Regions from separate parts of the Streptomyces sp. NPDC107517 genome, predicted to be linked through region 3. Evidence: riboswitches for the same ligand, from Rfam matches in the RefSeq annotation. Region 3 holds a riboswitch; each other region holds the start of a gene.
What was found. A riboswitch is a leader RNA that binds a small molecule or an ion and turns the genes downstream of it on or off. The one in region 3 is predicted to bind cyclic di-AMP.
Positions count from the first base shown of each region.

Region 1 (7,718 bases), on a different contig from region 3:
GCCACCGAAAGGCGCCTCCATGCTCACCGGGAACGGTCGTCACCGTCGCCCCCGCCAGGCTCCCGCGCTCATCGTCGCCGCGGGAGTGGCCGGCTCCGCCATCGCGATCCCTCTGCTCGGCGCGACCAGCGCGAGCGCCGCGTCGACGGCCACATGGGACAAGCTCGCCGAGTGTGAGAGCGGCGGCTCCTGGAGCGCCGATCCGGGCAACGGCTATTACGGCGGGCTCCAGTTCTCCCAGGAGGTCTGGGAGGACTACGGCGGCCTCGACTTCGCGCCGCGCGCCGACCAGGCCAGCCGCTCGCAGCAGATAGCCGTCGCCGAGAAGGTCCTCGCCGACCAGGGTCCGAGGGCGTGGCCGGTCTGCTCGGTCACCTCGGGGCTCACGGCGGACGCCGCCGCCGCCGACGTCGACCCCGGGGCGGCCCTTCCGACCCCGTCGGCGTCGGCCGGTGACTCCGGGAGCGACGACGCGGCGGACGACGCCGCGAAGGGGGGCGCGAACGACAGGCCTTCGGACTCCGCTTCCTCGGGTGCGAAGGGCAACTCCCGAGAGAAGAATCACGACAAGTCGGGTGATACCGCGGGTAACTCCTCGGATGACGCCAAGGCTGACAAGTCCGGCCGGGACGGTTCGACTTCGGCCCCCGCGACGCCCTCGCCGGAGGCCTCCGACGGCTCGGACGCGGCCACTCCGCCCGCCTCCGGACGACACCGCGGCGCCGCCGCCGCGGACGACACCGCAGACTCCCTGCGCGCCGACGACGGCTCGGGCCGCCACGCCTCACGCGGCGACGAAAACGTACGCAAGGGTGCGAATCGGAGCGAAGACGCCTATACCGTGCGCGCCGGTGACAACCTCTGGGACATCGCCGACACCCATGACGTGGACGGCGGATGGGCCGCTCTGTACGCCCAGAACAAGAAGACGGTGGGTGCCGACCCGGACCTCATCCTTCCTGGTCAGAGTCTGGATCTTGGGCTCGAATCGGGCGAAAAGTAGCGGCAGTTCGGGCTGAATGTCCGCTTTGGCGAGAGTGAGAGATGGGTCTCAAAGGCCCTGATCGTCTTTGAAATTACGGCGATCCACTGCTTACGGTCATCACCGCTCGCCACAGCGGGCCCCGTCGGATGTCACGCCGAATCCTGCCAATGTCCGTACGGGAACAGTCGTCGCGTAAGCGCCGTAGGCAGGAGCGGGGGACCCAAGGTAAGCGCCGGCCCCGGCCGTTGAGAGACGGCCGAACGACCGGCTTGGGGTTAAGTCGCACGCAGGACGTGCGACCGGGCACTCATCCGGCCCGAACCCGACAGCTCACCTCGTAGGCGTCGGTGAGGGGATCTCTCGATGCTGTTTTCCAGCAAGGGCAAGCACCGCCGCCCGTCCAAGGCCGTTCGCGTCGCCACGCTCGCCGGTGTCGCCGGTGCCGCTGTCGCCGTCCCGCTGATGGGCGCCACCGGTGCCTCCGCCGCCACCGCCTCCGAGTGGGACGCGGTCGCGCAGTGCGAGTCCGGCGGCAACTGGTCGATCAACACGGGCAACGGCTACTACGGCGGCCTCCAGTTCTCCTCGTCCACGTGGGCCGCGTACGGCGGCACCGCGTACGCCTCCACCGCCGACAAGGCCTCCAAGGCGCAGCAGATAGCCGTCGCCGAGAAGGTTCTGGCCAGCCAGGGCAAGGGTGCCTGGCCGAGCTGCGGCGTGGGCCTGTCCGCCGCCTCGACCGGCTCCGCCCCGGCCGCCGCCCCGCAGCCGGAGCGCAAGGCCGAGCAGCCGACCACCCGCAGCCAGGAGCGCAAGGCGCCTGCCGCGAAGCAGGAGTCGAAGAAGACTGTCGAGACCCCGGCCGGCAAGAAGGTCAAGAAGGGTGACGGCGAGTACAAGGTGAAGTCCGGCGACACCCTCAGCACCATCGCCGAGAAGCACCACGTCAAGGGCGGCTGGGCGAAGCTCTTCAAGCTGAACAAGGACATCGTCGAGGACGCCGACCTGATCTACCCGGGTCAGCAGCTCCACCTCAAGTAAGCAACCGGCAGCTCCACCTCAGTAAGTAAGAGGGGAGCGGCGGCCCCGGGCCGCTCGGGTATCGGCTCTCGGCGGACGGCCGGTACCACGCCAGGTTTCCCCAAGGACTCCCCGCCCCGGGTGCGCATTCCCCCGTCGCGCCCGGGGCGGGGCTTTGGTGCGTGAGGGGTCCTGGTCCTTCGTCCGTTGTCGGCCGTGGCTTTTTGTTCCGTTCGGAAACAATTCGCTCTCGGTTTTTGTCCACGGGCCGGTCGGTCGGCTGGGCGGTGCCTGGAGCCGGTTAGGCTCAGGTGTTGCCGGACCATGCGGCCCGGCGTAGTTGCGTCACATCCCATAAGGAGATGCTCGTGCCGTCCATCGACGTCGTCGTAGCCCGGGAAATCCTGGACTCCCGAGGCAACCCCACGGTCGAGGTCGAGGTCGGCCTCGACGACGGCAGCACCGGTCGTGCCGCTGTCCCGTCCGGTGCGTCCACCGGCGCGTTCGAGGCCATCGAACTCCGCGACGGTGACCCGAACCGCTACCAGGGCAAGGGTGTCGAGAAGGCCGTCCTCGCGGTCATCGAGCAGATCGGCCCGGAGCTCGTCGGCTACGACGCCACCGAGCAGCGCCTGATCGACCAGGCGATGTTCGACCTGGACGCCACCGACAACAAGGGCTCGCTCGGCGCCAACGCCATTCTCGGCGTCTCCCTCGCCGTCGCGCACGCCGCCTCCGAGGCCAGCGACCTGCCGCTGTTCCGCTACCTCGGCGGCCCGAACGCGCACCTGCTGCCCGTCCCGATGATGAACATCCTCAACGGTGGGTCGCACGCCGACTCCAACGTCGACATCCAGGAGTTCATGATCGCGCCGATCGGCGCGGAGTCCTTCTCCGAGGCCCTTCGCTGGGGCGCCGAGGTCTACCACACCCTCAAGAAGGTGCTGAAGACCAAGGGCCTGTCCACCGGTCTGGGCGACGAGGGCGGCTTCGCCCCGAACCTCGGCTCGAACCGCGAGGCCCTCGACCTCATCGTCGAGGCCATCAAGCAGGCCGGTTACGTCCCCGGCGAGCAGATCGCACTCGCCCTCGACGTCGCCGCGTCCGAGTTCTACAAGGACGGCAAGTACGAGTTCGAGGGCAAGTCCCGCTCGGCCGCCGAGATGACCGAGTACTACGAGGAGCTCGTCTCCGCGTACCCGCTGGTCTCCATCGAGGACCCGCTGTACGAGGACGACTGGGCCGGCTGGAACGTCATCACCGAGAAGCTGGGCGACAAGGTCCAGATCGTCGGCGACGACCTCTTCGTCACCAACCCCGAGCGCCTCGCCCGCGGCATCGAGGAGGGCTCCGCCAACGCCCTGCTCGTCAAGGTCAACCAGATCGGTTCGCTGACCGAGACCCTGGACGCCGTCGAGATGGCCCAGCGCAACGGCTTCAAGTGCATGATGTCCCACCGCTCCGGCGAGACCGAGGACGTCACGATCGCCGACCTCGCCGTCGCGGTGAACTGCGGCCAGATCAAGACCGGCGCCCCGGCCCGCTCGGACCGCGTCGCCAAGTACAACCAGCTCCTGCGCATCGAGGAGATCCTCGACGACGCCGCGGTCTACGCCGGCCGCAGCGCGTTTCCCCGCTTCAAGGGCTGAGCCACACAGGCTTCGGTAGAAGCGTCGTACGTACGTCCCCGCACCCGGTCCCGTACCGTGTGCGGGGACGTACGCACGTAAAGGGGAGGCGCGAAGATGGCCGGGAGAGTCCGGGACAGGGACCGTGACCGGTTCTCCACCGCGACCCGGCTGCGTCTGCTCGGCGAGCAGACCGCCGAGCGCGTCTACCGCTCCCAGACCAGGCGTCAGGCCCGCCGCTCCCGCCTCACCGGCCGCGCGGCACTCCTGGCCCTCGTCCTGTGCACTCTGGTCGTCGCGCTCGCCTACCCCATAAGGCAGTACGTCTCCCAGCGCGGGGAGATCGCCGACCTCCAGCGCCAGCAGCAGGAGGCCCAGAGCAGGGTCGACAGGCTGCGCGACGAGAAGGCACGCTGGCAGGACGACTCGTACGCGGAGCAGCGGATCCGCGAGCGGCTCCACCTGGTGATGCCGGGCGAGACCGGCTACATCGCGCGCGACCCCGACGCGGCGAAGCGCACCCGCTCCGAGCAGGGTGCGGCGGGCCGGCCCTGGTACTCGAACGTCTGGGACGGCGTCGACAAGGCCGACCGCCCCGACAACTGACCCGCCTCACCAATGCCCGAAGCCGAAGCCGAAGCCGAAGCCGAAGCCGAAGCCGAAGCCCAAGCCCAAGCCCAAGCCGAAGTCCCAAGAACCAAGCCCCGAGACCGAACCCGTAGTACCCCCACCGAAGTTCACTGAAGGAAAGCCCCCAGGCATGGACACGCCCCCGCCCCAGACCGAGCCGACCACGCCCACGGACGCCGACATCCAGGCGTTCAAGGAGCAGCTCGGCCGCCCGCCGCGCGGCCTGCGGGCCATCGCGCACCGCTGCCCGTGCGGCAACCCGGACGTGGTCGAGACGGCCCCGCGCCTCGAGGACGGCACGCCCTTCCCGACGACGTACTACCTCACGTGCCCGCGCGCCGCGTCCGCGATCGGCACCCTGGAGGCGAACGGCGTCATGAAGGAGATGACGGAGCGCCTTCAGACGGACCCCGAACTCGCGGACGCGTACCGCAGGGCGCACGAGGACTACATCGCGCGCCGCGACGCCATCGAGGTCCTCGAGGGCTTCCCGAGCGCGGGCGGCATGCCGGACCGGGTGAAGTGCCTGCACGTCCTGGTCGGCCACTCCCTGGCCGCGGGCCCGGGCGTGAACCCGCTCGGCGACGAGGCCATCGCGATGCTGCCCGAGTGGTGGGCGAAGGGCCCGTGCGTGTCGGCCGCGCCCGAGGAGAGCGAGTGACCCGCGTCGCCGCCATCGACTGCGGCACGAACTCGATCCGCCTGCTCGTCGCCGACGCCGACCCCGTGACGGGCGAACTCGTCGACCTGGACCGCCGCATGACGATCGTGCGGCTGGGGCAGGGCGTGGACCGCACGGGACGGCTCGCGCCCGAGGCGCTGCAGCGCACCTTCGCGGCCTGCCGCGAGTACGCCGAGGTCATCAAGGCGCACGGCGCCGAGAAGGTCCGGTTCGTGGCCACGTCCGCGTCCCGCGACGCCGAGAATCGGGACGACTTCGTGCGCGGGGTCATGGACATCCTGGGCGTCGAGCCCGAGGTCATCACCGGTGACCAGGAGGCCGAGTTCTCCTTCACCGGCGCGACGAAGGAGCTGACGGGGCGGGCCGACCTCGACAAGCCCTACCTGGTCGTGGACATCGGCGGCGGCTCGACGGAGTTCGTCGTCGGCGAGGACACGGTCCTGGCCGCGCGCTCCGTCGACATCGGCTGCGTCCGTATGACGGAGCGCCACCTCGTGGGGGAGGACGGCACGGTCACCGACCCGCCGACGCCCGCGCAGATCGAGGAGATCCGCGAGGACGTCGTCGCGGCTCTCGACCTCGTGACGCAGACCGTTCCGCTGACGGCGGCCCGCACGCTCGTCGGCCTCGCCGGCTCCGTGACGACGGTCGCCGCCCTCGCGCTCGGCCTGAAGGAGTACGACTCGGTGGCCATCCACCACTCCCGTATCTCCTACGAGCGGGTCGCCGAGCTCACGGACTGGCTGGTGACGTCCACGCACGACCAGCGCTCCCTGAACCCGGTCATCCACCCGGGCCGTGTCGACGTCATCGCCTCCGGCGCGCTGGTGCTGCGCCTGATCATGGAGTGGACCGGCGCCAAGGAGGTCGTGGTGAGCGAGCACGACATCCTCGACGGCATCGCCTGGTCGATCGCCTAGCCCCTGCAAGGGGCCCGGCCTCCCGAGGGGCCCGGCCCCTCAAGGCGCCCAGCCCCCAAGGCGCCCAGCCCCTCCAAGACCCCTCGCCCGGCCTCTTCCTGGAGGGGCGACACGCTCCGGCGACACCCCGTCGGGAAAGTTCGTGAAGTTCTTCACAAGGAATTCGCTCCTGTTGGGCGAGGTTCCGGGTCGGATGGCCCGCAGAAGGGGGTTTCGGGACCCTGGCGGCCGACGTGCGGGGCGTTCCAGGCTTGTTACGGACAGATGAACCGGGCGAGTGGTCCACCCCCGCCAAATGCCCGGAGCGGCAGCTCAACAGGGGTGCGGAACGACCGGAGTTATACCGTGGTTCCCTGCTGGGGCCATGACGTCCGTCACGTGGGCGGCGGAGTGTAGCAGAGGCCCTCTCCATGCTTGTGAAGGGGCGCACGAGCGACCCCCTCCGGACAGGTGGATACTCGATGGCATGAGCACCACGGAGCGTCCCAGGATCCTCGTAGTAGGCGGTGGGTACGTAGGCCTGTACGCAGCACGACGCATTCTCAAGAAGATGCGTTATGCGGAAGCGACCGTCACGGTCGTGGACCCGCGCTCGTACATGACTTACCAGCCCTTCCTCCCCGAAACCGCCGCCGGCAGCATCTCGCCGCGCAACGTCGTCGTCCCGCTGCGACGCGCTGTGCCCGGAGCCGAGATTCTCACCGGCCGGGTCACCACCATCGACCAGGACCGCAAGGTCGCCACGGTCGCCCCGCTCGTCGGCGAGGCGTACGAGGTTCCCTTCGACTACCTGGTGATCGCGCTCGGCGCGGTCTCCCGCACCTTCCCGACGCCGGGCCTCGCCGAGGTCGGCATCGGCATGAAGGGTGTCGAGGAGGCCATCGGCCTGCGCAACCACGTGCTCGAGCAGCTCGACAAGGCCGAGTCCACGACCGACGAGGAGATCCGCCGCAAGGCGCTCACCTTCGTGTTCGTCGGCGGTGGCTTCGCGGGCGCCGAGACGATCGGTGAGGTCGAGGACCTGGCGCGCGACGCGGCCAAGTTCTACAAGAACGTGAAGCGCGAGGACATGCGCTTCGTGCTCGTCGACGCGGCCGACAAGGTGCTGCCCGAGGTCGGCCCCGAGCTCGGCACGTACGGCAGGAAGCACCTGGAGTCCCGCGGCATCGAGGTCTACCTGAAGACCACCATGCCGTCCTGCGTCGACGGTCACGTCGTGCTCAGCAACGGCCTCGAGGTCGACTCCAACACCGTCGTGTGGACCGCCGGCGTCAAGCCGAACCCGGCCCTCGCGCGCTTCGGTCTCCCGCTCGGCCCCCGCGGCCACGTGGACACCCAGGCGACCCTCCAGGTGCAGGGCAGCGACTACATCTGGGCCGCGGGCGACAACGCCCAGGTCCCGGACCTGGTGGCCGTCAAGAACGGCACGCCGCCCGAGCGCGCCTGGTGCCCGCCGAACGCCCAGCACGCCATGCGCCAGGCCAAGGTCCTCGGCGACAACGTGGTCTCCGGCATGCGGGGCTTCCCGCAGAAGGAGTACAGCCACAGCAACAAGGGCGCGGTGGCGGGTCTCGGCCTGCACAAGGGCGTCGCGATGATCGTCATGGGCAAGATGAAGATCAAGCTCAAGGGCCGTCTCGCCTGGTACATGCACCGCGGCTACCACGGGCTCGCCATGCCGACCTGGAACCGCAAGACGCGTGTGATCGCCGAGTGGACGCTCAACATGTTCCAGAAGCGCGACATCACCGCGCTCGGCGCCCTCGAGTCTCCCCGCGAGGAGTTCTACGAGGCCGCCAAGCCGGCGCCGGCCCCGGCCGTCGCCGAGGCTCCGAAGGTCGAGGAGAAGGCCA
Region 1 covers NZ_JBVJPM010000004.1:492,460-500,177, forward strand. Annotated here, with positions in the region: gene ACZ67T_RS13045 (transglycosylase family protein) at 20-1,003, shown strand; cyclic di-AMP (ydaO/yuaA leader) riboswitch at 1,173-1,344, shown strand; gene ACZ67T_RS13050 (transglycosylase family protein) at 1,349-2,026, shown strand; gene eno (phosphopyruvate hydratase) at 2,368-3,654, shown strand; gene ACZ67T_RS13060 (FtsB family cell division protein) at 3,751-4,239, shown strand; gene ACZ67T_RS13065 (DUF501 domain-containing protein) at 4,394-4,924, shown strand; gene ACZ67T_RS13070 (Ppx/GppA phosphatase family protein) at 4,921-5,865, shown strand; gene ACZ67T_RS13075 (NAD(P)/FAD-dependent oxidoreductase) at 6,332-7,718, shown strand, end outside.
Region 1: another riboswitch for cyclic di-AMP. It lies ahead of ACZ67T_RS13050 (transglycosylase family protein); the one in region 3 lies ahead of ACZ67T_RS00315 (M23 family metallopeptidase).

Region 2 (7,718 bases), on a different contig from region 3:
ACATCGAGACCGAGGACGCCCAGCTCGGGCGCCTGGTGACAGAGGCGTTCCCCTCCATCGAGATCCCGGCGGATTCGAGCGTGGAGGAGGCGGCGGAGGCGACCGTGGCGGCGCTGATGCCGGTGACGATCTCCCTGGTGGGCGCATTCGCGTTCCTCTTCTCCGAACTCGCCGAGGTGCATGACTCGGGCAGGACCGACATCAAGAGCGCCGACCTCCTTCAGCACCTCGCGCTGCGCCTGTCTCGGACGGACGACGGAGACCGGTAGCCACCGCCCCAGAAGCACGGAAAAGGGGGCCGGCCACGCGCATCGGGCGCGGGCCGGCCCCCTTCTTCGCGTTTCTCGGAGTCTTGGCCCTACGCCTTCCGTACGTCCTGTACATTTTTTACAGAAGCAGCGACAGAGTCCCGCGCTCACGGAGGCATGCGCCATGTACCGACCTTCCGCCCGCTACGTCCTGCCCGAGTTCACCGAGCGCACCTCGGCCGGGCACCGCACGCTCGATCCGTACTCCAAGCTCTTGGAGGAGCGGATCGTCTTCCTGGGGACACCGATCGACGACACCTCCGCGAACGATGTGATGGCGCAGTTCATGCACCTCGAGTACGCCGCGCCGGACCGGGACATCTCGCTGTACATCAACTCCCCCGGCGGCTCGTTCAGCGCGATGACGGCGATCTACGACACGATCCGGTTCGTCAGCTGCGAGGTCGAGACCGTGTGCCTCGGGCAGGCCGCCTCCGCCGCCGCCGTACTCCTGGCCGCCGGGACGCCGGGGAAGCGGGCCATGCTGCCCGGCGCGCGCGTGGTGATCCATCAGCCGGGGCTGGCCGAGCCCGCACAGGGCCGGCCGAGCGACCTGGAGATCCAGGCCCGTGAACTGGTGCGCATGCGCGCCCAGCTGGAGGAGCTGCTCGCGCTGCACACCGGGCAGAGCCGAGAGCGCATCGGCGCCGACATCGAGCGGGACAAGATCCTTCAGGCCCAGGACGCCGTGGAGTACGGACTCGTGGACCGGGTCATCGAGAACCGCAAGCTGTCCGGTTCGGCCCACGGCGCCAGGTGACCCGGCGATGCTGCCGCCCGAGCTGCCCCCGCTGCCCGCGCTGACGCGCGCCGAGTGCGAACTCCTCGCCCGCTATCTGGAAGTGGTCGACCTGCTCGGAAGGATCAACCCGGCCAGGAGCGACCGCACATATGGCGGACTGCGGGCCGCGCAAGCACTCGTCGGCGGGGCGACGGCGCTCAGGGACGCCCTGACGCTCATGCATCAGCGGGGCGAGACCGAGCTCCACGCGACGACGCTGGCTCGCGCTTTGCGGGTCCTGGACGGAGAAAGGAGGACACAACGGGTCACGGTGCCGCCGGGGTCGGTCAATTGACGGACCGTTCAAATCCGAAGCGATCGATCCGAACCGTCCGCGCCGAGGTCGAAACGGACCAGAAGAGGTACCCACATACGGCGTAGCCGGCACCCGTTTTGCGAACCGGAAAAGTTGCGCGGAACGCCTACGCCAAATCGGGAATTCCGCCTTCCGCTGCTGGTGCGGGCCTCGTTGGGACCCCCGCGCCGGGGTGGAAAAGTGCGCTGTCCACCCGAATGGATCACTCGTGAGGACACTCACACAACGCCGATTCGGCGCTGCGTTCTCGACGTTTGTGCGTGAAGATCCCTTCCGACGACAAGCCCCCGCCGCCGCGGCGGGGCGGTCCGTGCGGACGCCGAGTCCTGCCGCCGTACGGATGCCAGGTCGACAGAAGTGGATCGGCAGGAGTGGAGGACCCGAGCACGACGGGCCGCCGGAGCTTTTTTCCGGGCCGGCCCTTGGGGTGAAGCCGCACTTCGCGGCCGGGCAACTTCGCCAGCCCGAATCCGACAGGTCATCCTTCACAGGCGGCTGACGAAGGGTTGCGCATGACTGCGCTCAATCGTGTCCCGTCGCTGCTGACCCGGGCCGGCACCGCCTCGGCCCTCACGCTCGCCGTAGCGGGCGGCAGCCTGCTGGTGCCAGGAGCCACGCCCGAAGCGGAGGCCTCGCCACCTGCGACGAAGGCCCTCCAGATCGCGGCCTCAAGGAAAGGAAGCCCCTACCAGTGGGGCGCCACAGGACCGCACAGGTTCGACTGTTCGGGCCTGACCGTCTACTCGTTCAAGCGTGTGGGCAAGAAACTGCCCCGTACCGCCGCCCAGCAGTACAACAAGACCCGCCATGTCTCGGCGTCCCATCGCAAACGCGGTGACCTGGTCTTCTTCCATTCGGGCCGCGGCGTCTACCACGTCGGCATCTACGCCGGGAAGGGAAGGATCTGGCACTCGCCGAAGACCGGTGCCGTGGTGCGGCTCGAGCGGATCTGGACGAGGAGCGTCTGGTACGGGCGTGTGCGGTAGCGCCACCTGACAGGTCCCCGGGGGCCTCGGGGACCCCGGGGACCCGTCAGGCGTCGTCACCGGGCGTACGCGCCTGCCCGGCCGTCTCGGAGCCGCGCGACGGGGTACTCGTGGTCGTATGAACGAGGACCGACCGGCCGGCGACGAGGACGCCCCACGCAACTCGGGCTCAAGGAGCGTGGGGCAGGACCGGCACGAGACGCCGCTGGAGCGCGCGGACCGGAACTTCGGCGAGCTGCTCCAGGAGCTGCGCGTCACGCAGACGGGCGTGCAGATCCTCTTCGCGTTCCTGCTGACGCTGGCGTTCACTCCCAGGTTCCCGGCGCTGGACGGCGTGCAGCGCGCGACGTACATCGCGACGCTGTTGCTCGCGGTGCTCGCCGCCGCGCTGTTCACGGCGCCCGCGGCACTGCACCGCGCGCTGTTCGGGCGGGGTGCCAAGCCGCAGATCGTGCGGATGTCCTCGTGGCTCGCCGCGGCCGGCCTGGGCGTTCTGGCACTTGCCCTGGCCGGGTCCGTGCTGCTCGTCGTGGACTTCACCGCGGGGCGGGCCGCGGGCATCGCGGCCGGGGCGGGCACGTTCACGGTCTGTGCGGGCCTGTGGGGCGTGCTGCCGCGTCTGGTGCGGCGCTCACTCACGCGGGCGCGGTGAAGGGGACGGACACACCGTCCCCGTAGCCGCGCCACCACCGCCGGCCTTCACAGCGACTGGACAGGGACCGTCCACGGCAGGGCGATCCACACGGTCTTGCCGCCCTCGGGAGTGGGCCTGACCGACAGGCTTCCGCCGCACTCGGCCGTCAGACAGCGGATGATCACCATGCCGCGCCCGTTGTCCTGCTGGACGGCGGCCGGGAGCCGCTTCGGGTGGCGCGGGTGGCTGTCCGTGACGCCGATACGCAGGTGTTCGTCGCGCTCCAGCTGTACGTCGACGGTGAAGACCGGCGACTGCCCGCGGGTGTGCATCACGGCGTTCGTGGCGAGTTCGGAGACGATGAGCCGGACCGTGTCGGCCGTTTCCGCGTCGCGCGGCATGCCCCATTCGGCGAGTACGTCGCCGACATATGTGCGGGCCGAGGAGACCGAGGCAGGATCGCTCGGCAGAGTGACGGATGCTTCCTGGTGATCTGCCATGGCGACGTCGTCCCTTTTTTCGCCGGGGCCTGAATCCGACACATGGCGGATGACTCGAGGCAACCCCCGGACTGGTGCTTCGCGCCAGAGTGCCACTCCCGCTCCGCCGGTGGAGCCGATCCCCCGAGATATGCATATATCTGTCGCTCGAAGCGGTGAACTCTGCGTCGGCGCACCACATTTGGGCGTACGCCGCCGACTTCCTCTACCGTCGGCTCGGAACACGATCCGCCGGGCCGGAAGGAGCCGGGCCACAGGTCCGAGGAGACAGAATGAAACACGGTCCGGCGGTGCGCCGCCGCAGGCTCGGCGCGGAGCTGCGCGCGCTGCGCGACCGCGCGGGGCTCACCAGTGGCGAGACGGCCCGGCTCGTCGGCTGGCACCAGTCGAAAGTGAGCCGTATCGAGACCGGCCGCAGCGGCGTGAAGGCGTCGGACGTACGCCTCCTGCTCGACGCGTTCGAGGTCACGGACCCCGGCATACGGGATCTGCTGGTCGCGCTGGCCGGGTCGGGGGACGACGGCGGCCAGCACTGGTGGCACGCCTACCGGGGTCTACTGCCGCCCGCCTACCGGGACTTCATCAGCCTGGAGTCGCAGGCGTGCCGGGTCAGGACGGTCGAGACGTCCGTCGTGCCGGGCCTCCTCCAGACGCCCGACTACGCGCGTGCGGTGACCAGGGCCGCGCTCGACGGGCTGCCGGAGGGGCAGGTCGACGCCCTGGTCGAGGTGCGGATCGCCCGGCAGGACGTGCTGCGTTCGGCGTCGCCGCTGCGGCTCAGCGCGGTACTCGACGAGGCGGTGCTGCGGCGGCCCGTGGGCGGTCCCCGGGTGATGGCGGAGCAGCTGCGCCATCTCGCGGCCGTGGCGAAGCTTCCTCATGTGCGGCTACAGGTATTGCCGTTCGCCGCGGGGGAGCATGTCGGACTAACCGGCCCTTTCGTTGTGTTCTCATTTCCGAACACTTCCGATCTGGACGTAGTAGTTCTCGACCATTTGACGAGTAGCCTCTACCTCGAACGGAAAGAAGACCTCAAGGCGTACACGGACGCCTTCGACACCCTTCGGATCCACGCCCTTTCGCCCGGGGACACGCTGGATTTCATCGCCGGGATCGCCGGAGCGCATCCTCCTCCGGACAGTGAACGCACGTAAGGAGGCACCATGTCAGCTCTGCCTCGGTACGTACCATCCGCCGCGGTTCCCAGCACCTCTCTGCACGACGCGCCATGGCGGCGAAGCAGCCGCAGCACCGGAATGAACAACTGTGTCGAGACCGCTCCGCTGCACCGCGGACCTTCGGCCGGACTGCTCGCCGTGCGCGATTCCAAGCGCACGGCCGGACCCGCCCTGCTGTTCACGCCCTCCGCCTGGGAGGGGTTCCTCAACTCCTTGCGGTGAAAGCCGAGTCGGGAGCGTTGCGGCTGATCACCCGTACGGCTTCGGCGATTTGATCGTCGGTCAGATCGGCGCGGGCGGTCAGCCGCAGCCGCGAGATGCCGTCCGGCACGGAGGGCGGCCGGAAGCAGCCGACGGCGAGGCCGGCTTCGCGGCAGTCGGCCGCCCAGCGCACGGCCTCTTCGGGCGACGGCGCGCGCACGGAGACGACGGCGGCGTCCGGCCGTACGGCCTGGAGCCCGGCGGCCGTGAGGAGTTCGTGCAGTGAGGAGGCGACGGCGCGCGCCCGTTCGGCGCGCTCGGGCTCACGGCGCAGCAGGCGCAGGGCCGCGAGGGCGGCGCCGGCCGCCGCGGGCGCGAGGCCCGTGTCGAAGATGAACGTCCGTGCGGTGTTGACGAGATGGTCGATCACCCGGGCGGGACCGAGGACGGCGCCGCCCTGGCTGCCGAACGACTTGGACAGCGTGACGGTGACGACGGTGTCGTCGGCGCCCGAGAGCCCCGCAGCCTGCGGCGCCCCCCTGCCACCGTCACCGAGCACTCCGAGCCCGTGTGCGTCGTCGACGATCAAGCCGGCCCCGAACTCCCGTGCAGCTCCAGCCAGTTCGGCCAGTGGGGCCGAATCTCCGTCCACCGAGAAGACGGAGTCGCTGACGACGACCGCCTGTCCCTGATGCGTGTCGAGGGCCTTACGTACGGCGTCCGGGTCGGCGTGCGGGACGACCTGCGCGGCGCCGCGGGCGAGCCGGCAGCCGTCGATGAGGGAGGCGTGATTGCTCGCGTCCGAGACGATCAGGGAACCGTGCGGGGCGAGCGCGGTCACGGCGGCGAGATTGGCAGCGTAGCCGGACGACAGGACGAGCGCCGCCTCGAAGCCGCAGAACTCGGCCAGTTCACGCTCGAGTTCGGTGTGCAGCTCCGTGGTGCCCGTGACGAGCCGCGAGCCGGTGGCCCCGCCGCCCCAGCGCAGCGCCGCGTCCGCCGCTCCCCTGGTGATCTCGGGGTGGCGGGTGAGACCGAGGTAGTCGTTGCTCGCGAGATCGAGGAGCGGGCTCTCGGAGGGGCGGGGACGCAGCGTGCGGACGAGTCCGGCGCCGCGGCGCACGCGCTCCTGCTCGTCGATCCAGCCGAACGGCGATCCCGCCATGTGAGTCCCTCCGACGGCCACGTCGCGGCCGGTTCTCGAGTGGGGTGTGCTGTCCCGTGCCCGCTGCTGCTTTGTAGACAGTTTTGTAGGCAGTGCACAGACACTAGCGGGACATCCAGCCACCCAGGATGTGGCAATACCCACACGCCGAACCGGCAGAGTTGTCCGAAGCCTCCTTGGCCTGAGCAGGGGACGTAGGTCAGGATCGGGCCATGGACCTGCTGAACACGCTGGTGGACAAGGGGCTGCGGCGCGAGCTGCCGAGCCGTGAAGAAGCGCTCGCCGTTCTGGCGACTTCCGACGACGAACTGCTCGATGTGGTGGCCGCGGCCGGCAAGGTGCGGCGGCAGTGGTTCGGCCGGCGGGTGAAACTCAACTATCTGGTCAACCTCAAGTCGGGCCTGTGCCCCGAGGACTGCTCGTACTGCTCGCAGCGGCTCGGGTCCAAGGCGGAGATCCTCAAGTACACGTGGCTGAAGCCCGACGAGGCGTCGAAGGCCGCGGCCGCCGGTGTCGCGGGCGGCGCGAAGCGGGTCTGTCTGGTGGCGTCCGGGCGCGGCCCGACGGACCGGGACGTCGACCGCGTGTCGGAGACCATCGGCGCGATCAAGGAGCAGAACGAGGGCGTCGAGGTGTGCGCCTGCCTCGGTCTGCTCTCCGAGGGCCAGGCCGAACGGCTGCGCGGCGCGGGCGCCGACGCGTACAACCACAACCTCAACACCTCCGAGAGCACGTACGGCGACATCACGACGACGCACACCTACGCGGACCGCGTCGACACGGTGCAGAAGGCCCACGCGGCCGGTCTGTCCGCCTGCTCCGGTCTCATCGCGGGCATGGGCGAGAGCGACGAGGACCTGGTCGACGTCGTCTACTCCCTGCGCGAACTCGACCCGGACTCGGTGCCGGTCAACTTCCTCATCCCCTTCGAGGGCACGCCCCTCGCCAAGGAGTGGAACCTGACGCCGCAGCGCTGCCTGCGGATCCTCGCGATGGTCCGCTTCGTCTGCCCCGACGTCGAGGTGCGGATCGCGGGCGGGCGCGAGGTGCACCTGCGCTCGATGCAGCCGCTGGCGCTCCACCTCGCCAACTCCATCTTCCTCGGCGACTACCTGACGAGTGAGGGCCAGGCGGGCAAGGCGGACCTGGACATGATCACGGACGCCGGGTTCGAGGTCGAGGGCACCGACCAGGTGACGCTGCCCGAACACCGGGGCGGGCCCTGCGGTTCCGGGGCCGAGGCGGCCTGCGGTTCCGGCGCGGGCTCGGCCTGCGGTTCCGGCGGTGGCTGCGGCTCCCATGAGGAAGGGGGCTGCGGCTCGCACGAAGACGCTGCGGAGTCCCCGGTCGCCGAGGTCCCCGAGGCACGTACGGACCTCGTCGCCGTACGCCGCCGGGGTGCCGGTACGGATCTCGCGCCCAATGCCTGAGGGGCCGGTACTGCCGGTGTCGGGGCTGCCCGTGGCGGAGCTGCTCGACCTCGACCGGCGGCACGTCTGGCATCCGTACGGTCCGATGCCGGGGCGGCAGGAGCCGCTCGTCGTCGAGTCGGCGGCCGGGGTGCGGCTCCGGCTCGGCGGCGGGGGCGATGGGGTCGGTGAGGGTACCGAGCTGGTCGACGGGATGTCGTCCTGGTGGTCGGCTGTCCA
Region 2 covers NZ_JBVJPM010000017.1:62,509-70,226, forward strand. Annotated here, with positions in the region: gene ACZ67T_RS31675 (hypothetical protein) at 1-269, shown strand, start outside; gene ACZ67T_RS31680 (ATP-dependent Clp protease proteolytic subunit) at 433-1,068, shown strand; gene ACZ67T_RS31685 (hypothetical protein) at 1,076-1,384, shown strand; cyclic di-AMP (ydaO/yuaA leader) riboswitch at 1,737-1,914, shown strand; gene ACZ67T_RS31690 (C40 family peptidase) at 1,918-2,391, shown strand; gene ACZ67T_RS31695 (DUF6328 family protein) at 2,510-3,043, shown strand; gene ACZ67T_RS31700 (ATP-binding protein) at 3,091-3,525, opposite strand; gene ACZ67T_RS31705 (helix-turn-helix domain-containing protein) at 3,798-4,679, shown strand; gene ACZ67T_RS31710 (DUF397 domain-containing protein) at 4,689-4,925, shown strand; gene ACZ67T_RS31715 (8-amino-7-oxononanoate synthase) at 4,909-6,069, opposite strand; gene bioB (biotin synthase BioB) at 6,282-7,499, shown strand; gene ACZ67T_RS31725 (adenosylmethionine--8-amino-7-oxononanoate transaminase) at 7,492-7,718, shown strand, end outside.
Region 2: another riboswitch for cyclic di-AMP. It lies ahead of ACZ67T_RS31690 (C40 family peptidase); the one in region 3 lies ahead of ACZ67T_RS00315 (M23 family metallopeptidase).

Region 3 (7,718 bases):
GAGCGGAGACGGTGGCGTAGGGCAGGCGCGTGGCGCGGACGGCGTGGCCGAGGGGCGCGATGCCGCTGTGCCGGGCGCCCTGCACCACGACGAGGGGCTTCGCGGCGGCCGTGCGGCGGGCGAGGCGGGTGAACTTGCGCGGGTTGCCGATGGTTTCGAGGTACATCAGGGCGACGTCCGTGTCCGGGTCGTCGTACCAGTACTGGAGTACGTCGTTCCCCGACACGTCCGCGCGGTTGCCGGCGGAGACGAACGTGGACACACCCGTCACTCCGGTCACGCCGCCGCCGCGCCGCTGGAGGCGGGCGAGCAGCGCGATGCCGATGGCTCCGGACTGGGCGAACAGCCCCATCCGGCCCGCGCGCGGCATCTCGGGCGCGAGCGACGCGTTGAGCCGCACCTCGGGCGAGGTGTTGATGACGCCGAAGGCGTTCGGCCCGATCAGGCGCATGCCGTACGAGCGGGCCTGGCGCACCAGTTCGCGCTGGCGGGCGCGGCCCTCGCTGCCGGACTCGGCGTATCCGGCGGAGACCACGACGATCCCCTGCACACCGCGCTCGCCGCATTCGGCGACGACTTCGGGGACCTGCTCCGCGGGGACCGCGACGACGGCGAGGTCGACGGGCTCGGCGGCGTCGATGTCGTGGACGGAGCGGTGGGCGGGGACGCCGTCCAGGTCGCGCAGATCGTCGGGGAACTCCCTGTTCACGGCGTGGAGGCGACCGGTGAAGCCGGCGTCGCGGAGGTTGTCGAGGACGCTGCGGCCGACTCCGCCGGGCGTGCGGCCCACCCCGACGACGGCGACGGAGCCGGGGGCGAGGAGCCGGTGCACCGAGCGGGCCTCGGCGCGCTGCTCGCGGGCGCGCTGCACGGCGAGCGAGGCCTCGGTGGGTTCGAGGTCGAACTCCAGGCGGACGACGCCGTCCTCGAAGTGGCGCTTCTGGGTGTATCCGGCGTCCGTGAACACCTTGATCATCTTGGTGTTGGCGGGCAGCACCTCGGCGGCGAAGCGGCGGATCCCGCGCTCGCGGGCGACGGCGGCGATGTGCTCCAGGAGAGCGGAGGCGACGCCCCGGCCCTGGTGGGCGTCCTGCACGAGGAAGGCGACCTCGGCCTCGTCGGCGGGGGCAGAGGCGGGCATTCCCTGGGCGTTGATGCGGTCGTAGCGGACGGTCGCGATGAACTCGCCGCCCACCGTGGCCGCGAGGCCCACCCGGTCCACGTAGTCGTGATGGGTGAAGCGGTGGACGTCCTTGGCGGACAAGCGCGGGTACGGCGCGAAGAAGCGGTAGTACTTCGACTCGTCGGAAACCTGCTCGTAGTAGCTCGTGAGCCGCTCGGCGTCGTCGATGGTGATGGGCCTGATGCGCGCGGTGCCGCCGTCGCGCAGCACCACGTCTGCTTCCCAGTGGGCGGGGTATGCGTGCCGGTCCGACGGGGTCTGCATGGGGCCAGCGTACGGCGCGGCGGTGACGGTCGTACGGGTCGCGGCGCGAGCGGGCCGAAGGCACGCTATGAGGGCCGACGGGCGTGTGCGGGCGATACGTAGGACCCACATCGGGCACGTCCACCGATGTGGGAGACTGGTCTAGACAACCGTGAGAATCCTGAAGGGCAGCATCACATGGCTGAGCGCCGCGTCAACGTCGGCTGGGCCGAGGGCCTCCACGCCCGCCCCGCCTCCATCTTCGTCCGCGCGGCCACGGCGGCCGGTGTCCCCGTGACGATCGCCAAGATCGACGGCACCCCCGTCAACGCCGCCTCCATGCTCGCGGTGCTCGGCCTCGGCGCCGGCGGCGGCGAGGAGATCGTCCTGGCCTCCGACGTCGAGGGTGCGGACATCGCGCTCGACCGTCTGGCCAAGCTGGTCGCCGAGGGGCTCGAGGAGCTTCCCGAGACCGTCTAGCACGGGCCCCGGTACCGGGTCTCTCGATGTCTCGGGCGCCATCTCCTGCTCACGGAAGATCGCGCCGAATAAAGGGTCTGTTCGGATTTTCCGAGCAGACCCTTTTGCTTTCTGCGGCCCTGTTCCCAGAATTCTGGGCAGCGGAAATAGAGCCCTTGGAAATGAGCCGCCCTCTTTGTATACGGCGCCTCGGTTAATGCTGAAGACCCACTGTGTTGACGGGATGTTGCGAAGTCCTCACACGGCCACCCGGACGGGGGGCGCGCAAGCGGTGAGCGGCCGCGGCGCGCTCCGTGTGCTGCGCCGTGAGCGCCCGCGCGCGCTCCACGTCACCGCGCGCCACGGCGTCAACGATCGCCCCGTGCTCGGCCCAGGAGTCGGCGGGCCGCGCGGGCTGCTCCACGGTGTACATCCACGCGATCTTGTGGCGGAGCTGCGTGAGCATCGTGGTCAGCCCCGGGCTGCCGGACGCCTGCGCCAGCGTCTCGTGGAACCAGCCGCCCAGCGAGCGCAGATCCTCGCTCTGACCTCGCCTGGAGCGCTCCTGGCCGAGCCTGACCAGGCCCCGCAGGACCTTCAGGTGCGCCTCGGTGCGGCGCTGCGCGGCGCGGGCCGCCGCAAGCGGTTCGAGGAGCATGCGGATCTCCAGCTGGTCCGCCGCCTCCTGCGCGGAGGGTTCGGCGACGCAGGCACCCGCGTGCCTGCGGGTGACGACGAAGCCCTCGGCCTCCAGGGTGCGCAACGCCTCGCGCACGGGGACGCGCGAGACGCCGTAGCGGCGGGCGAGCACCTCCTCGGTGAGTCTGCCGCCGCGCTCGTAGACACCGGAGACGATGTCGTCGCGGATCGCCGTGCATACCGAGTGCGCCGGAATGCGCATGCCCCGACCTCCGCCTTAATCCCCGCGAAACGCGGTCGATAGTCACCCGTACAGCGCGATGGACGTCTGTTCAGCTCGCCTGTCCAGCGACTCTATTCCAGCGGGCGCGAATTTCCGACGGCAGGCCGTAATCCATGGATATTTTTTGGACACCGGCGTCAGGAACAAGCGGGCCGCGAACAAGCGGTTCCGGGGAACGACGAATGCCCCGGCTCGGTGAGCCGGGGCATTCGGTGCGTCTTCGCGGGGGGTACGCGGCGAAGGTCAGACGTTCACGCCGTGGGAGCGCAGGTACGCGACGGGGTCGATGTCCGAGCCGTACTCGGGGCTCGTGCGCGCCTCGAAGTGGAGGTGCGGGCCCGTGACGTTGCCGGTCGCTCCGGAGAGGCCTATCTGCTGCCCCGGGGTGACCGTCTGACCGACGGAGACACCGATGGACGACAGGTGGCCGTACTGCGTGTATGTACCGTCGTTCATCTTGATGACGATGTTGTTGCCGTAGGCGCCGCCCCAGCCGGCCTCCACGACCGTGCCCGCGCCCACCGCGTGGACCGAGGTGCCGCTGGCGGCGTGGAAGTCGATGCCGGTGTGGCTGCCGGAGGACCACAGACCACTGCTGGCCTTGTACGCGGTCGACACGTACGAGCCGGTGACGGGCATGACGAAGGCGTTCAGGCGCTTGCGCTCGGCCGCACGGGCGGCACGCTCCTTGGCCTCGCGCTCGGCCTTGGCCTTGGCGGCCGCCTTGCGCCGGTCCTCCTCGGCCTTCTTCTTGGCCGCGGCCTCCGCCTTCTCCTTCGCGGCGGCCTCGTCGGCGGCCTGCTGCTGGGCAGCGGCCTGCTCGTCGATCTTCTGCGCGAGGGAGTCACCGATGGAGATGGCCCTGCTCAGGCCGGTCTGCTCGAGCGACGCGTCGGCGGCGAGGGCGGGGGCGGCGAGGCCTCCGATGACACCGGTCGTCGTGAGCGCGGCGACGCCGGCGACCTGCGCGGTGGTGCGCGTGAGACGGCTCGGGCGACGGTGCTTCCCGGTGGCACGGGTGAACGCCATGGGGTGGCTGATCCTTTCCTTCCTTCTCGCCTACCGGGTTAGCTGACGGGTTCGGAGCAGGAAGGTCTCCTACGGGCCCCTTCAGGGAAGGGCGTCCGATTCACCCCAGGGACGGTGGGTCCCCGGCTCCCCCGGCTCGCGCCTTGGGGGACTCGGCGATGACTGTCCGGTGCCACGGGCGCGGCGTACATCTGGCGGACAGCCGGACCGACGCTAAGCGGGGCAACTTTCAATCAACAAACCGAACCGGGCTTTTGTAGCGCATGCCACAGGGCAGACAGGCAACCACTGGTTCAATTCGGACAAACAGGGGCCCCGATGGTCATCTCGCCCACCGGGGCCCCTCGTTGCACACCGGTCACGGTCAGCCCGTGACGACGGTCACCTCTCCGATGCCGAGGGCCCTGACGGGCTCCTCGATCTGCGCGGCGTCACCGACGAGCACCGTCACCAGACGGTCCATCGGGAAGGCGTTCACGACGGCCGCGGTGGCCTCCACCGTGCCCGTCGCGGCGAGCCGCCGGTACACCTCCGCCTGGAAGTCGTCCGGCAGGTGCTGCTCGACCTGGTCGGCGAGCGTCCCCGCGACGGCCGCGGCGGTCTCGAACTTGAGCGGGGCGACGCCCACCAAGTTCTGTACGGCCACGTCCCGTTCGGCGTCGGTGAGGCCCTCCGCCGCGAGCGTGCGCAGCACCTTCCAGAGATCGTCGAGCGCTGGACCCGTGTTCGGCGTGTCCACGGAGCCGCTGATGGCGAGCATCGCGGCGCCCGTCCCGTCCGGCGCCGAGCGCAACACCTGGGCGAACGAGCGCACGCCGTAGGTGTATCCCTTCTCCTCGCGCAGGACGCGGTCCAGTCGGGAGGTGAGGGTGCCGCCGAGGCAGTACGTGCCGAGCACCTGCGCCGGCCACACCCGATCGTGCTTGTCCGCGCCGATCCGGCCGATCAGGAGCTGTGTCTGCACCGCGCCCGGCCGGTCGACGATGACGACCCTGCCGGTGTCGTCGGCCGTCACGGGCGGTACGGGGCGCGGCTCGGCCGTGTTCCCCGTCCAGGCGCCCAGCGTGTCCGCGAGGAGGGCGTCGAGGTCGATGCCCGCCAAGTCGCCCACGACGACCGCGGTGGCCGTGGCGGGACGCACGTACCGGTCGTAGAAGTCACGTACGGCCGCCGCGTCGATGGCCGTGACGGTCTCCTCGGTGCCCTGGCGCGGGCGGGACATGCGCGCGGTGGCCGGGAAGAGCTGCTTCGAGAGTTCCTTGGCGGCGCGGCGGCCCGGGTTCGCCGTCTCGTGCGGGATCTCGTCGAGGCGGTTGCGCACCAGGCGTTCGATCTCGCTGTCCGCGAACGCGGGCGCCCTGAGGGCGTCGGCGAGCAGGCCGAGCGCCTTCGGCAGGCGGGAGACGGGCACCTCCAGGGAGACCCGTACACCGGGGTGGTCGGCGTGCGCGTCGAGCGTCGCGCCGCAGCGCTCCAGCTCGGCGGCGAACTCCTCGGCGGGCAGCTTGTCGGTGCCCTCGGAGAAGGCCCTCGCCATGATGGTGGCGACGCCGTCGAGCCCGGCGGGCTCGGCCTCCAGGGGCGCTTCGAGGTTGATCTCCACCGCGACGACCTGCTGGCCCGGGCGGTGGCAGCGCAGCACCGTCAGGCCGTTGTCGAGGGTGCCGCGCTCGGGCGCGGGGAAGGCCCACGGCCTGGCCGTGCCGGCCTGGGGCTGCGGGTGGAAGTCCATGGTCGCGAGCTCGGTCACTTGCCGGCCTCCTTGTCTGCGGTCTCGACGGCGTCTGCGGTCTCGCCGACGGTCTCGTCCGCGGCTTCGTCCGCCTGGGACGCTTCGGCGGTCTCGTCGGCCTCTTCAGAGGCCGTGGGCTCGTAAACGAGCACCGCGCGGTTGTCGGGACGCAGGTGGGCCTCGGCCACCTCCTGGACCTCCTCGGCGGTGACGTCGAGGACGCGCTGGACGGCGGTCAGGGCGAGCTGCGGGTCGCCGAACAGGACGGCGAACCTGCACAGTTCGTCGGCGCGGCCCGAGACCGTGCCGAGCCGATCGAGCCACTCGCGCTCCAACTGGGCCTGGGCGCGCTCCATTTCCTCCGGGGTGGGCCCGTCGGCGGCGAACCGCGCGAGCTCCTCGTCGACGGCCTCCTCGATGACCGGGACCTCGACGTCGGCGGACGTCTTCACGTCCAGCCAGCCCACGGAGGGCGCCCCCGCGAGCCGCAGAAGACCGAACCCGGCGGCGACGGCGGTCTGGTCGCGCCGTACGAGACGGTTGTAGATCCGGGACGACTCACCGCCGCCGAGGACCGTCAGGGCCAGGTCGGCCGCGTCGCACGCGCGCGTACCGTCCTGCGGCAGCCGGTAGGCGGCCATCAGCGCGCGCGCCGGGACCTCCTCCTCGATGACCTCGCGCACGCCCGCACCGATCAGGTCGGACAGGGCGCCGTCGCGCGGGGGCTGCTTGCCCTCGTGGCGCGGGATGGAGCCGAAGTACTTCTCGACCCAGGCCAGCGTCTGCTCGGGGTCGATGTCCCCGACGACCGAGAGCACGGCGTTGTTCGGGGCGTAGTACGTACGGAAGAAGTTCCGCGCGTCCTCCAGGGTGGCCGCGTCCAGGTCGGCCATGGAGCCGATGGGCGTGTGGTGGTACGGGTGGCCCTCCGGGTAGACGAGGGCGGTCAACTTCTCGAACGCGGTCCCGTACGGAACGTTGTCGTAGCGCTGGCGGCGCTCGTTCTTGACGACGTCGCGCTGGTTCTCCATCGACTCCTCGTCGAGCGCGGCGAGGAGGGAGCCCATCCGGTCGGCCTCCAGCCAGAGCGCGAGCTCCAGCTGGTGGGCCGGCATGGTCTCGAAGTAGTTGGTGCGCTCGAAACTCGTCGTCCCGTTCAGCGAGCCGCCGGCGCCCTGCACCAGCTCGAAGTGCCCGTTCCCGTGGACCTGCTTCGAGCCCTGGAACATCAGGTGCTCGAAGAGATGAGCCAGGCCCGTGCGGCCCTTGACCTCGTGGCGCGAGCCGACGTCGTACCAGAGGCAGACGGCTGCGACCGGGGTCAGGTGGTCCTCGGAAAGCACCACGCGCAGGCCGTTGGCGAGGCGGTGCTCGGTCGCTGTCAGGCCGCCGGAGCCGGCCTCGGCGGTGGCCGTGTGACCCATGGGCATGTACGTCCCTTCGATCGCTGAACTATCGCGGAAACTGCAGATGTGCTGCCAGTTCTGCCACTGTATGCAAGCGTTCTGACGCCTGGCGAAGTTCCCGCACTGGGTACGCCCAGAGCGAGCACCGAACGCCCTATGGACGGGTCGCGGTCGGCGTTGTCAGTGGGGCGGTCCACAATGGTGCGCGTCAGATTCTCGTACATGCCCCGGCAGCATCTGTGAAGGAGCCGCAGCAGCGATGGCCCGCCGCAGCACGAAGACCCCGCCTCCCGACGACTTCGAGGAGCGGATCCTCGACATCGACGTTGTCGACGAAATGCAGGGCTCCTTCCTCGAGTACGCGTACTCGGTGATCTACTCCCGGGCCCTGCCGGACGCCCGTGACGGCATGAAGCCCGTGCACCGGCGCATCGTTTACCAGATGAACGAGATGGGCCTGCGCCCCGACCGCGGCTACGTGAAGTGTGCCCGCGTCGTCGGCGAGGTCATGGGTAAGTTGCACCCGCACGGAGACGCGTCGATCTACGACGCCCTGGTGCGGCTCGCCCAGCCGTTCTCGATGCGCCTCCCTCTGGTCGACGGCCACGGGAACTTCGGCTCCCTGGGGAACGACGATCCGCCGGCCGCCATGCGGTACACCGAGTGCCGGATGGCCCCGGCGACGTCGCTGATGACGGAGTCGATCGACGAGAACACGGTCGACTTCGGGCCGAACTACGACGG
Region 3 covers NZ_JBVJPM010000001.1:73,816-81,533, reverse strand. Annotated here, with positions in the region: gene ACZ67T_RS00330 (bifunctional acetate--CoA ligase family protein/GNAT family N-acetyltransferase) at 1-1,447, opposite strand, end outside; gene ACZ67T_RS00325 (HPr family phosphocarrier protein) at 1,625-1,906, shown strand; gene ACZ67T_RS00320 (GntR family transcriptional regulator) at 2,100-2,786, opposite strand; gene ACZ67T_RS00315 (M23 family metallopeptidase) at 3,051-3,836, opposite strand; cyclic di-AMP (ydaO/yuaA leader) riboswitch at 3,850-4,004, opposite strand; gene ACZ67T_RS00310 (M16 family metallopeptidase) at 4,201-5,586, opposite strand; gene ACZ67T_RS00305 (M16 family metallopeptidase) at 5,583-6,998, opposite strand; gene ACZ67T_RS00300 (DNA gyrase/topoisomerase IV subunit A) at 7,234-7,718, shown strand, end outside.

Region 4 (7,718 bases), 750 kb from region 3:
CCTGCGCAGGTCCTTCTTGAGCCTGGAGCGCTGTTCACCCCATCCCTCCGACAGGTCGGGCAGGTCGGGTGCGTCCGTGGCGGACGGCTCGGTCGGCGGGATCGGCGGCGCTTGGGTCACGGGGAAACTCCTGCTGCACGGCTGGGCACGGGCGTGACAGTTGTTCTTGAGACGGCCTATTGACTGAACGGCCAGTCAGTAAGCGAGACTGTGACGGGCACCACTGGGCACTGTCAAGAGTCGTGCACGAGGCGTTCGCACCGGGTTCGCCGCCCGGCACCCGACGCCGGTGCCCGTGTGTAGGGTTACCGCGTGGCAAGAGTGCGGTTGAGCGTGGCCGAGCGGCGCGAAGAGTTGCTGGGGGCCGCCATCGAACAGATCGAGGCGCGGGGCGTGGCAGCCGTGCGCATCGCCGACGTCGCCGCGGCGCTCGGGGTGAGCAACGCGCTGGTTCTGTACCACTTCTCGACGAAGGAAAAGCTCGTCGCCGCCGCGTTCGCGCACGCCGCCGAGGGTGACCTGGCGCATCTGCGCAAGCTGCTCGGCAAGCGCACGACGGCGCTGCGTCGGCTGCGCTCGGCCGTGCGCTGGTACGCGCCGACCGGGCAGGCCAAGGGGTGGCGGCTGTGGATCGAGGGCTGGTCCGCGGCGCTGCGCGAGCCCGCGCTGCGGGAGGTCACCCGCGGCCTGGACAAGCAGTGGAAGGCGGCGCTCACCGAGGTCGTCGCGGAAGGTGTGGCGGCGGGCGAGTTCCGCTGCCCGGACCCGGCGGGCGCCGCGCTGCGCCTGACGGCGCTCCTCGACGGGCTCGCGGTGCAGATGACCGCGTACACGGGGACGGTTTCGCGGACCCGCATGCAGGAGTGGGTGGACGACGCGCTGGCCCGTGAGCTGGGACTTGAGCGGGAGCAGCTGACGGCGACGACGACGGCTACGACGTCGAGCTGACGGCGGCGCGACGTCGGGCTCCCCGGGGAACCCGGGGTGGCACCCGGCAAAGCGGCGCGGGGGAGCCGCCCCCAGAGGCAAGCTCCCCCATCACGTGCGCCGTTCCCGTCAGAGCGGCAGCAAGTCCGGCCGCTTCGCCGCCACATGATCCCCGGACGACTCGCCCCGCAGCCGTCGGCCGATCCACGGCACCAGGAACTCCCGCGCCCAGTGGATGTCGTCGCGCCGGACCTCCAGCGTGCCGCGCGGCGGCTGCGCCGGCCACGGCTGGTCCGGGTCCGCCGGCACCTCGATGCCGAGCGTCTGCCCCGCCCGCAGCGCGACCCGTGTGTGGCCCTCGGGCGAGAGGTGCAGCCGGTCGTCGTCCCAGGCACGCCGGTCCTGCACGGTCTTGAGGGACCACAGGTCGAGCACCGGGCAGCCGTAGCGGTCGGCGACCGCGCGCACATGCCCGTTGTACGTCGCTATCTTGCCGCGCAGATGCTTGAGGACCGGGACGTCCCGGGTGTCGAAGCCGGTGGTCACCATGACCGTGCCGACGGCGGAGGTCAGCCGGGCCACCGCCTTCTCGAAGCGCTGCGCGACGTCGTCGGGGTCGGTGCCGGGACGGATGATGTCGTTGCCCCCGGCGGCGAAGGTCACCAGGTCCGGGGCGAGTTCGACGGCGCGCGGGAGCTGGTCCTCCACGATCTGGTCGAGGAGCTTGCCGCGCACGGCGAGGTTCGCGTACCGGAAGGAGTGCTCGGGGGTCCGGTCGTCCAGGAGGACGGCGAGACGGTCGGCCCAGCCCACGAAGGCCCCGTCGGGACCGGGGTCCCCGACGCCTTCGGTGAAGCTGTCCCCCACCGCCGCGTAGGACCGAATCGTGCCGCTGCTGAGTGATCTCGATTCGTTTGCCACGACCACACATCTTTCACCCTGCGATGTGACCTACGCGACCGTAGGAAGGGGTTGACGGGTGGTGATATAGCCCACCCGGTCAGTTTCGCGATTTCAGGAATACCAGGAATTCGACAGGGTGCGGCGGAGGATACGACGAAGGGGCGGGCCCGGAACCGGGCCCGCCCCTCACGTCACGCCTCAGCGAGACAGCTTCACGTCACACGCTCACGTCACGCCATCGAGGTCAGAGAGAGACCCCGTGCCCACGGAGGTACGCGACCGGGTCCACGTCCGAGCCGTAGCTCGGGGTGGTGCGGATCTCGAAGTGCAGGTGCGGACCCGTGACATTGCCGGTCGCGCCGGAGAGGCCGATCTGCTGGCCCTCGGTCACGGTCTGCCCGGACGAGACGGAGAGGGACGACATGTGGGCGTACTGCGAGTACTTGCCGTCGGCGTGCTGGATGACGACCTCATTGCCGTACGCGCCGTCAAGGCCGGCCGACACGACGGTACCCGCGGCGATGGCCTTGAGCGGGGTGCCCGTCGGGACCACGAAGTCGACACCGGTGTGGTAGCCGCTGGACCACATGGCACCCGCGGTCTTGTACGCCGTACCGATGTTGGCGCCCTGGACGGGCAGCGTGTAGCCGGAAGCAGTGGTGGCCTGGGTGGCCGTGGCCGGGGACTTCGCGGCGGGGGCCGCGGCCTTCTGGCCGATCGTCAGCTTCAGGCCCGGATGGATCAGGGACGGGTTGTCCCCGACGGCCGAGCGGTTGTCGGAGTAGAGCTTCTTCCAGCCACCGCTGACGTTCTGCGCGTCGGCGATCTTCGAGAGGGTGTCCCCGCCCTTCACGGCGTAGGTCTTGGCCGCGGCGGGAGCGGCGACGGCCTGCGCGACCGAGTGGGCGCCCGCCGGGGTCGCGCCGTGGGCTTCGGCGGCACCCATCAGCGGCAGTGCGAGCGCGGCGCCGCCCGCTGCGGCGACGGCGATCGAGCGCGCGAAACGCGGGGACTTGGGACGGCGGTGCTTACCCTTCGCGGGCATGGGGGATTCCTCTCCGTCGCCTGCGAGGTGAGCTGTCGGGTTCGGGCTGGAGTTGCCCGGCCGCACCCCTTTCGGGCACGGCTTCACCCCGAGCCGTGCCCGGTGTTCCGGACACGGCGCTCTACCTGGGTCCCCCGCTCCTGCCGAGCACGGATCGATGTGCGGATTCCGGGCGGCGGCAGGATTAGGCGGTCCGTCCGGATTGCGCTGAACGTAAGCGAGCGGGGAGCGCGGAAACAAGGCGCGAATCCCCTTGGGCATTCCGGTTCTTGATCCTTAAACGGCCTTTTCCGGAAAATGCCGTCACACTCCGTCTATTTACGATCTTTGCGACTGCGATACCTACCGGAAATCCATGCGGCCCGTCCGCCACGTACGGTCACGGCTATGACCCTGCTCACGCATTGCTCACCATATGCCTGTGTTTCAGGGCCAGTTACCCCATAGAGGGCAATTACTCCTTACCGCCTCATATCGGGCATTGGATATGTAATCGCCTGGCGCCTCTCACATGGTTGCCCCTGGCAGCCATGTCGTATCGTCGAAGGCGCCCGCAGGCGAGCAGCGCCGCGGCCGACCGGGAGGAGCCCCCGTGACGCAGCAGGTCCCGTCCACCGAGCCCGAGTTGGCCGGAGTGCGCAACTTCCGCGATGTGGGTGGCCTCCCGACCGTGGACGGCCGTCGGGTCAAGCAGGGCGTGCTGTTCCGCAGCGGTCACCTCGCGCACGCCACGGACGAGGACGCCGCGTTCCTCTCCTCGCTCGGGCTGCACACGATCTTCGACTTCCGCAACGCCGCCGACCAGCGCCTCGAAGGCCCTGACGTCACGCTGCCCGGCGTGCGGAACGTGAACCTGCCGCTGACCGACCCCGCGGACGGCGCCGAGTTCTGGCAGATGGTGCGCGACGGCAATCTCGACGAGCTGCGCGCCGCCCTCTCCGAGGGCCAGGCCGCGGACCGCATGATCACGTCGTACCGGACGATCATCGCGGAGCGCACCGCCGAGCACAGCCAGGTGCTGCACTCCCTCGCCGAGGACAGCGTGCCCGCGCTCATGCACTGCGCGGCCGGCAAGGACCGCGCGGGCCTCTCGATAGCGGTCACGCTCCTGGCCATGGGTGTGGAGCGCGACGCCATCGAGGCGGACTACCTGGAGTCGAACGCGGCACACCGCCGCTACAAGGTGCACCGCAGCAGCGCCTCGAAGGACGCGATGTCCCCCGAGGTCATGGAGCTGCTGAGCCCCCTGTTCGACGCCCGCGCCGCATACCTGGCCGCCGCCTTCGAGACAGTCGCACAGACGTGGGGTTCCACCGACCGCTACCTGGAGGAGGGCCTCAAGCTGTCCCCCGCGCAGCGCGAGCGGCTGCGCGAGCGCCTTCTCGACTGAGACCGGGACCGACAGTCCTGGTGAGGGGCGTCACCCGCGTGACGCCCCCAGCGCGAACAGCAGATAGATGAAGCCCGCGACGAGGTGCCCGGCGAAGACGTAGACGAGCAGGCGCACCCAGATGCCGCGCGGGAGCCTGTCCTCGATGTCACGCCGTGCGGGCTGCCGCTCGGGCTCGGTCACGTCGTCGGGCACTGCGCTCATCGAGAGCCTCCCTGAGATGGTTCGCCGCTGCCCACCGCCGGGCCGAGACACAGCGCGGCGGACGGGCTCTGCAGCAGGGTGTGTACGAACAGGAGCTCGGCGCCGTCGCGGTCGGCGGCGGCGATCCGGTGCGGGGTGAGCGAGTCGAAGTGGGCGCTGTCCCCCGGCGCGAGCGCGTACGCGGTGTCCCCGAGCCGCAGCCGCAGCCGCCCTTCGAGGACGTACAGCCACTCCTCACCGGGGTGGACACGCACGATGTCGCCCTGGGCGCCGAACGGCACATGGACGCGCAGCGCCTGCATGCCGCGTCCCGGGGCGCCCGCCTGCCGGTAGATCCAGCCGCCCGCCTCGGTGGCCTCCATGTCGGCGGAGCGCACGACCGCGTCCCTGTCGGCGGGCGTTTCGCCCAGGAGTTCGGAGACCGTCGTACCGTAGGTGCGGGCGAGGGCGAGCAGCATCGGGAGCGAGGGCTGACGGCGGCCCGTCTCCAGGCGGGAGAGGTGCGCGGGCGAGAGCCCGGCGGCACGGGCCGCGGCCTCCAGGGTCAGGGCGGCGCGACGCCGTAGTTCGCGCAGCTGCGGGGCGACGGCGGGCAGCTCCGTGGGTTCCGGAGCCGGCTCCGGAGGGACAGGGCTCATACCGTCGATTGAGCCAGAGCCGTACCTCTGGGGCAAATTTATTGCCCCAGAGGCAACAGCCCGTCTTCCGGGCGTCCCTCTTCTGGAGGCACCTGGAGGCACCCCTGCGAATCCGAGAGGTGCCCCGACGGTGCGGTCAGCGGTTGGCCACCGCCTGCTTCACCAGCGTCTTCCCGAAGTCCCACATCAGCCCGCCGCCCGAGTGCGCGTCGTCCATGACGGCGGTGAACGCCTCGACGAAGCGGTCCACCTCGTGCTCTTTGATGATCAGCGGCGGGATCAGCTTGATGACCTCCAGATGGTCGCCGGAGACCTGCGTGAGGATCCGGTGCTTCTGGAGCAGCGGCACGACGACCATCTGCGCGAAGAGGCCCTTGCGCGCGGCCTGGAGCATCGTCCAGCGGCTGCGCAGCTTCAGCGACTTCGGCCGCCCGAACTCGATGCCGATCATCAGGCCGCGGCCGCGTACCTCGCTCAGCAGTTCGTAGCGGTCGACGAGGGCGGCGAGCCGGGACTTCAGGAGCTCACCGGTCGCCCGGGCGTTCGCGACGACCTCCTCGTTCTCCATCACGGAGAGCACGGCAAGGCCTGCGGCCATGGCCTGCGCGTTCGAGCCGAAGCTGGCCGAGTGCACCAGGACCCGGTCCAGGGACGAGTAGACCTTCTTGAAGATCCAGTCCTTGCCGAGCGTCGCGCCGACGGGCACATAACCGCCGGAGAGCGCCTTCGCCACGCACACGAGGTCGGGCTCGACGCCGTCCTCGTGCTGGTAGGCGTAGAAGTCGCCCGTCCTGCCGAGGCCCGTCTGCACCTCGTCCACGATGAGCAGCGCCTTGTGCTGGTGGAGCATCTCCTGGGCGGCGCGCAGATAGCCGGGCGGCGTCCCGTGGACGCCCTTGCCCTGGATGGGCTCGACGATCAGCCCGGCCACGTCGCCCTTCGCGAGCTCCGCGCGCAGGGCGTCGAGGTCTCCGAGCGGCACGGCGGTGTCCGGCAGGAGCGGCGCGAAGCCGTCCCGGAATCCGGACTCGCCGTTCACGGACAGAGACCCGGTGGTCAGCCCGTGGAAGGCGTGCCCGCAGTACAGGACCCTGGGCCGGCCCGTGGCGTACCGGGCGAACTTCAGCGCCGTCTCGACGGCCTCCGTGCCGCTGTTGCCGAAGAAGACCCGGTCCAGGTGCGGGCTGTGCGCGAGGAGCCGTTCGGCGAGCAGGCCCGGCAGCGGCTGGCAGTCGAAGCGGGTGAGGTCGGCGAGCGAGGCGTCGAGGACGTCGTGCAGCGCCTTGCGGACGACGGGGTGGTGCCGGCCGAGGCCCATCACACCGAACCCGGCGAGCATGTCCAGGTAGTCGTTGCCGTCCGCGTCCCAGAAGTAGGCGCCCTCCGCCCGCTCGTAGACCTTGTCGAAGCCGATGGTGTGCAGCATGCGCGGGAGCTGGTGGTTGAGGTACCTGGCGTGCAGCTCGTAGCGCTCGGCGCCGCGGTCGGCCAGGAGTCGTGCGAGATCGAACTCCTTGCTCATACGTCGTCGCTCTCCTTGCCGGCCACGAGGGCCGCCGTCTCGGCCCTGCGGGCCATGCTGGTGCCGATCCGCCCGGCGATCTCGACGGGCGTGAGCCCGATGTCCGCGAGCACCTCACCGCGCTTGGCGTGCGCGAGGAACTGGTCGGGGATCCCGAACCGCCGTACGGGTACGTCGACTTCGGCCTCGCCGAGCGCGAGCGCCACGGCGGAGCCGACGCCGGCCGCCTTGCTGTTGTCCTCGACGACGGCGACGAGCCGGTGCCGTGCGGCGAGCGGCGCGAGGTCCGGGTCGACGGGTTTGACCCAACGCGGGTCCACGACCGTGCAGTTGATGCCGCGCGCTGCCAGGAGTTCCGCGACCTGGAGGCACACCGGCGCCATCACACCGACGGAGACGAGGAGCACGTCGGGGTCGTCGGACCGGTGCAGTACGTCGAGGCCGCCGATGCGGTCGACCGCCGGGATCTCGGGGCCGACGGACTCCTTCGGGAAGCGGATCAGCGTCGGGGCGTCGTCCACGGTGACCGCTTCGCGGAGCTGGGCCCGCAGCTGCTCGGCGTCGCGGGGTGCGGCGATGCGCAGGCCCGGTACGACCTGGAGGACGGACATGTCCCACATGCCGTTGTGCGAGGCGCCGTCGACGCCGGTCACACCAGCCCGGTCGAGAACGAAGGTCACGCCGCAGTTGTGCAGCGCCACATCCATGAGGAGCTGGTCGAAGGCGCGGTTGAGGAAGGTGGCGTAGACGGCGACGACCGGGTGGAGGCCACCCGTCGCGAGTCCGGCCGCCGAGACCGCCGCATGCTGCTCGGCGATCCCCACGTCCCACACCCGGCCGGGGAACTCCTCGGCGAACTTGGTGAGTCCGACCGGGTGCAGCATCGCCGCGGTGATCGCCACGACGTCGTCGCGCTCCCGTCCGATGCGGGCGATCTCGTCACCGAACACCGAAGTCCAGGACGGGCCGTTGGACGGCACGAGCGGCTCACAGGTGAGCGGGTCCATCACGCCGACGGTGTGGAACCGGTCGGCCTCGTCCGCGAGGGCGGGCTCGTAGCCGCGGCCCTTCTCGGTGAGGCAGTGCACG
Region 4 covers NZ_JBVJPM010000001.1:826,400-834,117, reverse strand. Annotated here, with positions in the region: gene ACZ67T_RS03530 (APC family permease) at 1-120, opposite strand, end outside; gene ACZ67T_RS03525 (TetR/AcrR family transcriptional regulator) at 313-948, shown strand; gene ACZ67T_RS03520 (SGNH/GDSL hydrolase family protein) at 1,057-1,848, opposite strand; gene ACZ67T_RS03515 (M23 family metallopeptidase) at 2,075-2,875, opposite strand; cyclic di-AMP (ydaO/yuaA leader) riboswitch at 2,880-3,060, opposite strand; gene ACZ67T_RS03510 (tyrosine-protein phosphatase) at 3,468-4,265, shown strand; gene ACZ67T_RS03505 (DUF6126 family protein) at 4,296-4,469, opposite strand; gene ACZ67T_RS03500 (helix-turn-helix domain-containing protein) at 4,466-5,107, opposite strand; gene ACZ67T_RS03495 (aspartate aminotransferase family protein) at 5,244-6,629, opposite strand; gene dxs (1-deoxy-D-xylulose-5-phosphate synthase) at 6,626-7,718, opposite strand, start outside.
Region 4: another riboswitch for cyclic di-AMP. It lies ahead of ACZ67T_RS03515 (M23 family metallopeptidase); the one in region 3 lies ahead of ACZ67T_RS00315 (M23 family metallopeptidase).